Regions from separate parts of the Halomonas sp. NYA30 genome, predicted to be linked through region 2. Evidence: riboswitches for the same ligand, from Rfam matches in the RefSeq annotation. Region 2 holds a riboswitch; each other region holds the start of a gene.
What was found. A riboswitch is a leader RNA that binds a small molecule or an ion and turns the genes downstream of it on or off. The one in region 2 is predicted to bind thiamine pyrophosphate.
Positions count from the first base shown of each region.

Region 1: linked by a shared signal. The riboswitch ahead of thiM (hydroxyethylthiazole kinase) and the one ahead of ACWI0H_RS15180 (SLC5/6 family protein) in region 2 are both predicted to bind thiamine pyrophosphate.
Region 3: linked by a shared signal. The riboswitch ahead of ACWI0H_RS07765 (NUDIX hydrolase) and the one ahead of ACWI0H_RS15180 (SLC5/6 family protein) in region 2 are both predicted to bind thiamine pyrophosphate.

Region 1 is NZ_OZ334477.1:224,561-227,771, reverse strand. It holds gene ACWI0H_RS01120 (DUF6164 family protein) at 1-127, opposite strand, end outside; gene gloA (lactoylglutathione lyase) at 137-673, opposite strand; gene ACWI0H_RS01110 (hypothetical protein) at 918-1,262, shown strand; TPP riboswitch at 1,317-1,415, shown strand; gene thiM (hydroxyethylthiazole kinase) at 1,439-2,248, shown strand; gene thiE (thiamine phosphate synthase) at 2,238-2,870, shown strand; gene ACWI0H_RS01095 (LysR family transcriptional regulator) at 2,867-3,211, shown strand, end outside.
Region 2 is NZ_OZ334477.1:3,244,666-3,247,876, reverse strand. It holds gene ACWI0H_RS15190 (hypothetical protein) at 100-792, opposite strand; gene ACWI0H_RS15185 (peroxidase-related enzyme) at 983-1,585, shown strand; TPP riboswitch at 1,647-1,754, shown strand; gene ACWI0H_RS15180 (SLC5/6 family protein) at 1,744-3,123, shown strand; gene ACWI0H_RS15175 (sensor domain-containing diguanylate cyclase) at 3,187-3,211, shown strand, end outside.
Region 3 is NZ_OZ334477.1:1,705,424-1,708,634, forward strand. It holds gene ACWI0H_RS07760 (thymidylate synthase) at 1-878, opposite strand, end outside; gene ACWI0H_RS07765 (NUDIX hydrolase) at 942-1,505, opposite strand; TPP riboswitch at 1,563-1,666, opposite strand; gene cmoB (tRNA 5-methoxyuridine(34)/uridine 5-oxyacetic acid(34) synthase CmoB) at 1,781-2,791, opposite strand; gene cmoA (carboxy-S-adenosyl-L-methionine synthase CmoA) at 2,794-3,211, opposite strand, start outside.

The DNA.
Region 1 (3,211 bases), 1.6 Mb from region 2:
CGACCCCCAGGCGGAAAAAGCCCGCCTGGGTTTCATAGGTATCAAAGCCATGGTCGGCCAACAGGTCACGCACTTCCATGGCCTCTTCGTCGGTAACGTGGCGCAGCCGGAACAGTAGTTCAGCCATTGGCGTGCCTCATGCGTCGCTTTTACCCGCCATCAGGTCTGCCTGAATTACTTCGATCCAGTAGCCATCCGGGTCCTTAACGAAGATAACATCCTTCATTTTGCCCTGATCAGCGCGTTTTACGAAGGTGACGTCGTGCTCGTCAAACCATGCCTGTGCCGCTGCCAAATCCGGCACGTTAAAGCAGATGTGCCCAAAGCCCTGGGGCTCGGCATTGCCATCGTGATAGGCGAAATCTTCCTGGTTTTCAGTCCCCCAGTTGTGGGTCAATTCCAACAGCCCCTTCTGGCTAAACGTCCATACGGTACGCGCGTCAGTCTCTTCCGGCACGCTGTCGCTCGGCTCCACGTTGGCTAAAAAGTAGAGCGAGAACTGCATCTCCTCGAAATCCAGCCGCCGCAGTACCTGCATGCCAAACACTTTTGAGTAGAACGCCAGCGCCCGCTCGGGGTCTTTGACCCGCAGCATGGTGTGGTTTAAACGGAATCCTTGGGTTTGAGGCGGTGTATCGACGACACCAGGATGCTGCTCACCTTGAAAACTCATCACGCTCTCCTGTCGCTAATACTGTTCATTGACTCTATTGAGCCTCACATACCGCTTACCATGGGGGCTTTATTGCCAGAATGCTAGCCCTTACAAGCACGTAGGCAGTGTCGTATCGGGGCACCGGTAAGCGCACTAGCAATCCTAAACAAAAACCCTACACTTATTATCCATAAGATTTACAAAAGAAGTTCCCGCCACATGATCGATGCCCCTGATTGAGGGCGTCCTTCAGGAGGTTTTTATGACTGCGATTGATATGACGCTGGGTGATCACTTAACCCTCAAGCAACTTTCCAATGCGCTTCACAACGGCTTTTCGCCCATTGTTGAAGTGGAGTCGATGGATGGGATTTACAGAGTGCGCTTTCATCACGCTAACGGCGTGTCTGACCTCAGTGATAACAAAGGGCACGTCAGTACTTTTCTCGGCACGGGTGAAATCCGCGATACCTTAGGCCAACTTGGCTTGACCCACGGCGTGCTAACCTTCGCCGACCAGTGCGGTGATGAGATGATTGGGGTAGAAGGTAAAGCGATAACGCCTGATGAAATGCTTACCTACGGCACACGTATTTCGTTTCGTTAGATTGCCATCGTCCGCATCCGGGGCTTTACAGGGCTACTTCAGGCAAGGATAGTATTCCATCGACAGGGGCGCCCTCCATGACGGCAGGGCTGAGAAGCACCCTTTGAACCTGAACCGGATAACACCGGCGTAGGGAGTCGTGGTAACGCTTACCACCTCCCTGCCGGGAGGATGCTATGACCCTACGCCCGCTTGGCGATTACCTTGAGACGCTGCGCACAGTGACACCGCTGGTTCACTGCATGACCAACTACGTGGCCATGAACAGCACGGCCAACCTGTTACTGGCCACCGGCGCATCCCCCGCCATGCTGCATGCCCCTGAAGAGGTGGCTGAGTTCACGGCTATTTCCGCGGGACTTTCGATTAATATCGGCACGATCTCTGCCCACTGGGCTGACGCTATGCTGACCGCCACAGCGACTGCCGGTCAGCATGCCATTCCCTGGGTATTAGATCCCGTCGCCGTCGGCGCCACGCGCTATCGCCAAACGCTGTGCGCAAAACTGATGGCCGCGAAACCCAGCGTGATTCGGGGCAATGCGTCTGAAATTCTGACCCTTAACGGCTTAGCCAACCAAGGCCGCGGCGTGGACTCCACCGCCGCCACCGACCAAGCCGTGGACGCAGCGATAGCGTTAGCGCAAAAACACCGCTGTATTGTCGCGATGACCGGCGAAAGCGACTGGGTAACGGATGGCGCACAGCACTACCGTATTCACGGTGGCCACCCTTTGATGCCCCGCGTAACAACCCTTGGCTGTGGGCTGAGCGCGCTAGTGGCAGGCTTTGTGGCTGCCAACCGCGACGCCCCACTGGGCGCAACGGCCGCCGCGCTGGGCTGCTTTGCCGTCGCGGGTGAACGTGCGGGCGGCAACGCCCAGGGGCCTGGTAGCTTTCAAGTGGCACTGCTGGATGCGCTGTATCAACTCACCCCTGACGACCTCACTACTCATGCCCAGCTGGAGGCAATTCATGCCGCTTGATCTATCGCTCTATTTGGTCACCGATGCCGCGCTCTGCCGAGACCATGGCTTGGAACAAACGGTTGAGGCAGCGGTAAGAGGCGGTGTCACCATCGTACAGTTGCGTGATAAGCATGCCAGCGATGAGCAAATGACTGCCCAAGCCAAACGGTTAAAAGCGCTTCTCTCGGGCACAGGCGTGCCGCTGATCATTAACGACCGCTTGCAGGTGGCGCTAGAAAGCCAGGCCGATGGCCTGCATGTCGGCCAGAGCGACGCCGCCGTTCAGGAAGCGCGGCGTTTGCTAGGTGAGCAGGCGATTATCGGCCTGTCGATCAATACTATCGCCCAGCTGCAAGCCACGCCGTTTGAGCTACTTGATTATGTGGGGATTGGCCCGGTGTTTGCCACCGAGAGCAAACAGGATCACGCCCAGCCCATCGGCTTTGGTGGTTTAGCGGCGCTGGTCAAGGCGTGCCCACTGCCCAGCGTGGCCATTGGCGGGCTGAAAGCGGATCATGCGATTAGCGTACAGCGAGCGGGAGCGAACGGTTTAGCGGTGATATCGGCTATTTGTGGTCAGCCCGACCCTTACCAGGCAGCGCGCGCTTTTCAGGTTTTCCAAGCCGCCTCGTCGTCATGAATCAGTTAGAGCATATCGTCGCTTTCGTGCGGGTAGCCGAGCTGGGTAGCTATACCCGCGCCGCAGAAGCGCTGGATATTTCCCGCACTCGCGTCTCCCGTCAGGTCATGGCACTGGAGAAGGCACTCGGGGCGCGACTGATACAGCGCACTACGCGTCGCCTGCATCTCACGGAAGCAGGAGAGCGCTATTTAATGCGCGCCCAGGGTGTGCTGCAAGCGCTCGATGAAGCCGCTGCTGAAGTTGGCCAAGGTACCAGCGATGTGCGCGGCCGTTTACGCGTAAATGGGCCCATGAGTTTTGGTACCCGCTACTTAACGCCACTCGTCACCCAGTTTATG
Region 2 (3,211 bases):
TGAAGCGCTATTAAATGCCTGTTGCTGGCCCCGCATTAAGCGGGGTCAATTGATAGCAGGCGAGGCCAAAGCCAAGCCGATGAAACGACATATCGTGATTTAAAAGTTATCAAACAACGGCAAGCTTTCTTCCAACAGTTGTTCAATGGGGCCAAGTTGGCTTTCATGCAGCACCAGCAGGGAGTGTTCGTTCATGAAGTCCTGGGCAGGCGGCACCAGCAGCGCGAACTCACCTTCTTCGAGGTGAAACTCATGTATTTCGCGCAAACCAAGCGGCGTCATGCATTGCGAGCAGCGGTAGGTGTCATCTTCGCCATAAATCAGGCGGTGGTACATTTTAAACAGCGTATAGAGTGCCAAGCCGCCCTCAAACGCTGGCCAGCGCGCTGGGGTATGACGAATGCCGTTGGTGAGGTCTTGGCCCTCGGCTTTCGCCTCTGCAATCGCATCGGCTAGCGGGGCAGCAAGAATGGCGGTTTGGTCAGCAGGTAAAGGCGTGTTGTGCTTGGAGGCGTCTTCAAAATCCTGCACTGCTCGTTTGAAGTCTGAAACGTCACTGAGGGTGTAGTCGACATGCTGCAGGTCGTCGGGCTCAAACCCACCATTTTCCCAGCCATGAATGACTCTCAAGGTCATTTGGCCCCGCGTCATTGGGCGGGCAAGTAACATATGTAGCATGATCCGAATATGTAGCTGGCGTTCATCCGTATCATTTTCAAACGCTTGGTAGGGGTCAGCAAACAGTTCGTTTAGACGACCGGAGATGTGTTCTTTTGCTTCGTTATGGCTCATGTCAGTGTCCCTTTGAACGAACTGATTATTAAGCGTTAGGCGCGCGGTTCGTTTATGCCAGCTATTGCAGGTCGTTACGTCAGTATGGCGAGCAGGGCCGCTAATTAAAAGTCACTTAAGTTAGCGTTTTGTTACGTAAAGGCTAAGCCGTTTTTATGAGATGGTTAAACTTAACAATAAAGAGGTGATTATGTCTGCTTCATTAAGCCGTTTTAATGTACCAGAAACGTTAGATGATCTGCCCGACGATATTCGCCACGCTATTTTGGCCGTCCAGGAAAAGGCAGGGTTTGTGCCTAATGTATTTTTAATGTTGGCCCATCGTCCTGCTGAATTTCGTGCTTTCTTTGCCTACCACGATGCGCTCATGGAGCGTGAATCTGACTCGCTCACTAAAGCCGAGAAAGAGATGATTGTGGTCGCTACAAGTGCGCGGAATCGCTGCTTGTATTGCGTGGTGGCGCATGGGGCACTGGTGCGCATCTATAGCAAAGACCCGCTGCTTGCGGATCAGGTCGCCATCAACCATCGTGTGGCGCCGATTAGTGAGCGCCACCGCGCCATGCTCGACTTTGCCATGCACTGTGCCATTGATGTCGGTGAAATGACTGATGAGTGGTGCACACGCCTGCGGGAAGAAGGTTTTAGCCAAGAGGACTGCTGGGATATAGGCGCCATTGCGGCATTTTTTGGTTTGTCGAATCGACTGGTCACCCTGGCGGGTACGCCGCCCAATGAGGAGTTCTATCTGATGGGGCGAGTGCCCCGCGCTGAGGCTGTCAACACACCTTAAATCTTACCAAGACGCGAAACTTTACTAAGGCGCGTTTTTGGTTGACGATACCGTCTTCATTCACTGTCGCCAGGGGAGCCCTGCTTGCAAGGGCTGAGAATGCGCGCTGCGCAGACCCTGGAACCTGATCCGGTTCGTACCGGCGGAGGAAGTGCGACATGCTATATCTGACGTCAGCCGTGCTTGGCGCGGCGCTGTGCTGCTTTGCTTTTTTAGGCCTACGGGCTCGCTGGGCGGATGGTCCCGTTGATGACTATGTGACGGCCCGCAACTCACAAACGGCTTCAACCTTGGGCCTCTCCTTTCTTGCCTCCGGCATGGGGGCGTGGATACTCTTTGCCCCGCCTGAAATTGGCGCCTTTGTTGGCCCCCTCGCATTAGCAGGTTATGCGCTCGGGTCGGCACTGCCGTTTATTGTATTAGGACTCTACGGGCCAAAAATTCGCCGTGCGTTGCCGGAAGGGCGCAGTATCGCCGAGTTTGCAGAGGCGTGCTATGGCCCAGGCGTGCGGCGCTGGGTAACGTTGGTTTCGGTGGGCTATATGGCTTGCTTTCTAGCAGCGGAGCTCACCGCCATTGGGGCAATCACCGCGCTATTGTCAGATGTGCCGCCCGCGCTGGTGATTATTGGCGTTGCCCTCACCACCCTGGTGTATACCGCGGTTGGCGGGTTGCGTGCCAGCCTTGCCACAGACCGATGGCAGGCATGGCTGTTGCTAGCGCTTCTGTTGGCGGTGGGTAGCGTTACGTTATGGCGCCTACCCACAATGCCTAGCGAGGCAACGCTGCCTTCCATCCCCGTTACCAGCGCGCTAAGCGTTGCGTTAACGCTGGTCATCGCCGTCACCGCAGCGAACCTTTTCCATCAAGGGTATTGGCAGCGCGTTTGGGCGGCGAGGGATGATCAAAGCCTGGGCCGTGGCGCTTGGCTAGGCGGCGGTATGACCGTCGTCGTCGTGATGCTAATTGGTGGTTTGGGCATGCTGGCGACAATGAGTGGGGTTCCCCTTGGCGAGCCGCCGATGCCGTTTTTCGCCCTGCTAACGAAGGCCCCAGCTTGGCTGACGCTACCTGCCTTAGTGCTGGCAGTCACCTTGGTGGCCTCCAGTGTGGATACGTTACAAAATGGTATCGCTTCCCTGGTGGTGTCGCGCAGCGAACAGCGGGGTGTTTCCATCGCCGCTGCCCGCTGGGTCACGATTGCATTGATGATACCGGTGGTAGTGGTTGCTTTGCAGGGGCTGTCGGTACTGCGGCTATTCCTGATTGCTGACTTACTGTGTGCTGCCATTGTGGTGCCTGTGCTGCTAGGTCTGTGGCAGCGCATGACCCCTTTTTCGGCTGTTGCGGGAGGCGTTGCAGGATTGCTGGGTGCCATTATTCCAGGGTGGTTCGGTCAGGGCAGTCTCATCGCGGGAGTGGTAGCTGCCAGTTTTCCAGGCAGTATTCCTACGCTGGGGCCGTTTGTCGGCGCGATAGTCGCCTCTACGCTGGTTAGTGTGTTGCTCGCGAGTATGAGTAAAAATAATAAGCAGTAAGCAGAAAAGTGCTGGTCGCGATATGCTGGTAGACCTACACCTCCCTGAATGGGTGACATGACAATGAGCTACCCCATAGCATCTAATG
Region 3 (3,211 bases), 1.5 Mb from region 2:
TAGATCCAGAACAACATCAGCACATCTCGCCAATACGTCGTGAGATTAAGATTAGCCATATCATTAAAAGTCAACAAGCCGCTACGGATCTCTGATTCATATTCCAATAGTATGCGTATGGTAGTCGGAGAGGTGCCAATTGGCATTAAAGGTATTGTGTCTGATTGGGGTATAGTTTCATTACTATTCAAAAGTTCAAGCGCACGCTCATGTGTGCTTTCATAGACGTGAATAGAACCAACTTGATGTGTGTAGTGACCGATTTTGCAGCCTATGCGGGTAGCAATATACTCTTGCAAGAAAGTAAAAGAGAAAATATCGTTCAGCATGCCAACGTAGGCATCGTTTGCACGCATATAGCTGACCATGTGTAGCTTTTCTTCGCGGAGTAGCAACTGAAGACCCAAGGTACATGAAACGTCGATATTGCGTCGATAAAGATCCTCTTCCGCACTGAATATTTGCAGGACAGCGCGCTTACTGTCGGGATCGTCATTTTTAAGGATATCAATCACTCGTTCGATTTGATCGAGCGTGTCTGCACCAAAGTTTTTAAGACGAGCTCCGTAACCAGTACCAGGTAGGCTTATACCATCTGGGCTATAGCGTTGCATTGAAGGGGCGTACCAGGAAATAAATGCTAAGTCGTTTTTACCTGATAAATACCATAACGCTTCTGCATAATTAAAAACAATATTTTGTTTGCGTATTTTGCTTAGGCAAAAACGATCAAGAGGATTGTCGAGTCGGATATTGACGCCAATGAGTTCTCGCTCTTTATTTCCTCTAGGTGAGTTAACATATTCATATTCAAAGCAGATTTTATGCAGTGTATCTCTGTAGAGGCTGGTGAAATTCGTATAATGTTTGTGCATCATTATATCCATCTCTTCCGGTGGACAAAGAGGCGTATTTTGCTGATACGAGTGATGGCGAGTAGTTTAAAAAGCTGAGTTGGAGCCGTGAGTCGCGTTTGATTTTTCTTTGATGACCAAACTGTGCAAATTAAAGGCTTTCACGACAGTATCTGCGACGTGATCAGCTAAGGCTTCATTGAAGTTGAGTTTTCCGTTTATAACTTTCGCCCAGCGGCAGTCCGCAGCATCATCACCAGGCTGTAGCTCGCCATCAACGTAGTGACATAGGAGGGCAACCAAGGCGAAGTGGTGGTGATTTCCCTCAGGGTCATATCCGATCACTTCTACTACATCAATTAACGGTCCTACCAATGCTGTGATACCGGTTTCCTCCATTAATTCGCGCTTTGCTGCACAATGTAGGCTTTCTCCCGGTTCCACTGATCCTCCGGGGAAGCCCCAAGTGCCCCGTTGAGGTTCTTTACTACGTTGGACGAGGAGCACTTCATTATTACGCAGAGTTACGGCGATTGCTGCCAAGCGTGGCTTGGCAAGTGCGGAGTTCAGGCGGTTTTTATCAGACGTGTTAAAAGGAGAGGTACTACTGAGCGTAGATGCGTTAGCGGGCGTTGAGTTAACTTGCGACACGATGCACTCCTGCATTGAGATTCGGATAATACAGGCGTAGGTGTCAAAACAGATTCATATATGGTTTATGTCCGTTCCTACGCCGGTATAAGCCGGATCAGGTTCAAAGGGTTTGGATAACGCCATCTCAGCCTGAATAACAGGCACCCCTCGGAAAAGTTATTGTTACAATGAGTTTTAGTATAAGTCAATATTTAGGGGGCGGTTCAATGCGGCGGCTTGGCGGACGCCGGGACGGTTTTGACACCCTCTTCGCACACTTGGCTAACGACTAATCAGCCCGGCTTATTCGCCAAAATCACCGCCCGCCGTGGGGCGGGGTAGCCTTCGATGGTGCGGGTGCGGTCGTTGGGGTCGAGAAAATCAGCCAACGATTGGTAGGTCATCCACTCGGTTGAGCGCTGCTCGTCTAAGGTGGTAGCGGCTTCATCCACCACGCGGACGTTGGTAAAGCCGCAGCGCTCCAGCCAGTGGCAGAGCGCTTGGGAAGAGGGCAGGAAGTAGACGTTGGGCATGGCGGCGTAACGTTCGCCGGGCACAAATACGGTCTGCTCGTCGCCTTCGACTACCAGGGTCTCCAGCACCAGCTCGCCGCCCGGAACTAACGCGGCTTTTAACTGCTGCAGATGTTCCAACGGGGCAGGGCGATGGTAGAGCACGCCCATGGAAAATACCGTATCGAAAAAGCTCAGGTTCTCCGGCACGTCTTCTATACCCACGGGTAAGAACTGCGTTCTACCGCCATCGGCATCGCCGACGAAGTGGCGTACCGCCTGAAACTGCCAGTAGAAGCGCGGCGAAGGGTCGATCACCAGCACAAACGCAGCCCCAGCCCCTGCCATCCGCCAGGCGTGGTAACCGCTGCCACCGCCCACGTCGAGTACCTTACGGTATTTTAGCGGCGCCAAGTGGGGAGCCACTCTCTGCCACTTCCAGTCCGAGCGCCATTCGGTATCAATATGAATGCCACCCAGTTGAAAAGGGCCTTTACGCCAGGGGGCGAGCTTTCTTAGCAGGTTAAAGCACTGACGCTGCTGGCTGTCACTCAGGGCAAGGTCGACGGTGACCGTATCGCTGTTGAAGTCCACGTGCCTGTCAGAGGGCAGCGCTGGCAGTTTAGCAACAGCCTTTTCCCAGGCGGAGAGGTCGCCATGGCGGTTACGATCTAACCCGTGGGCTAACTGCTCAGGTAGCTTTGCAAGCCAGGGTGTTAGCGAAGCATCCAGGGTTGCTTGATCCAAAAACGCCTGATAAATCGCACGATGATCGTCGGGTAACGGCGCCACCTTTAACCCTCCTTAAACGCAATTAGCGAGGCAAAGTTAAGGTACTGGAACCAGGTCATCGAGCGTGGAAAGCCAGCCTGCTTCAAGCGGCCATGGAGGGCGTCGAGGGTATCCGGTACCAGTACATTTTCAAGGGCGGTGCGCTTTTGGCTTATTTCCAGGTCGCTATAGCCATTAGCACGCTTGAAATCGTGGTAGCGTTCTACCCGCCAAGCGTTGTCGCGCTCGTCGGCGTCGACGGTTTTCTCCGAGAGAATCAGCACGCCGCCGGGTTCCAGTGCTGTATAAAGCCGCGCCAGTAGCGCATCGCGGTCGGCGGCGGGTAGAAACTGTAGGGTAAAATTGAGAATGATCATGCCCGAAGGTGCATACTCTAGGGTACGAATGTCGGCTTCTTCGACCTGCATAGCGTACGCTGGG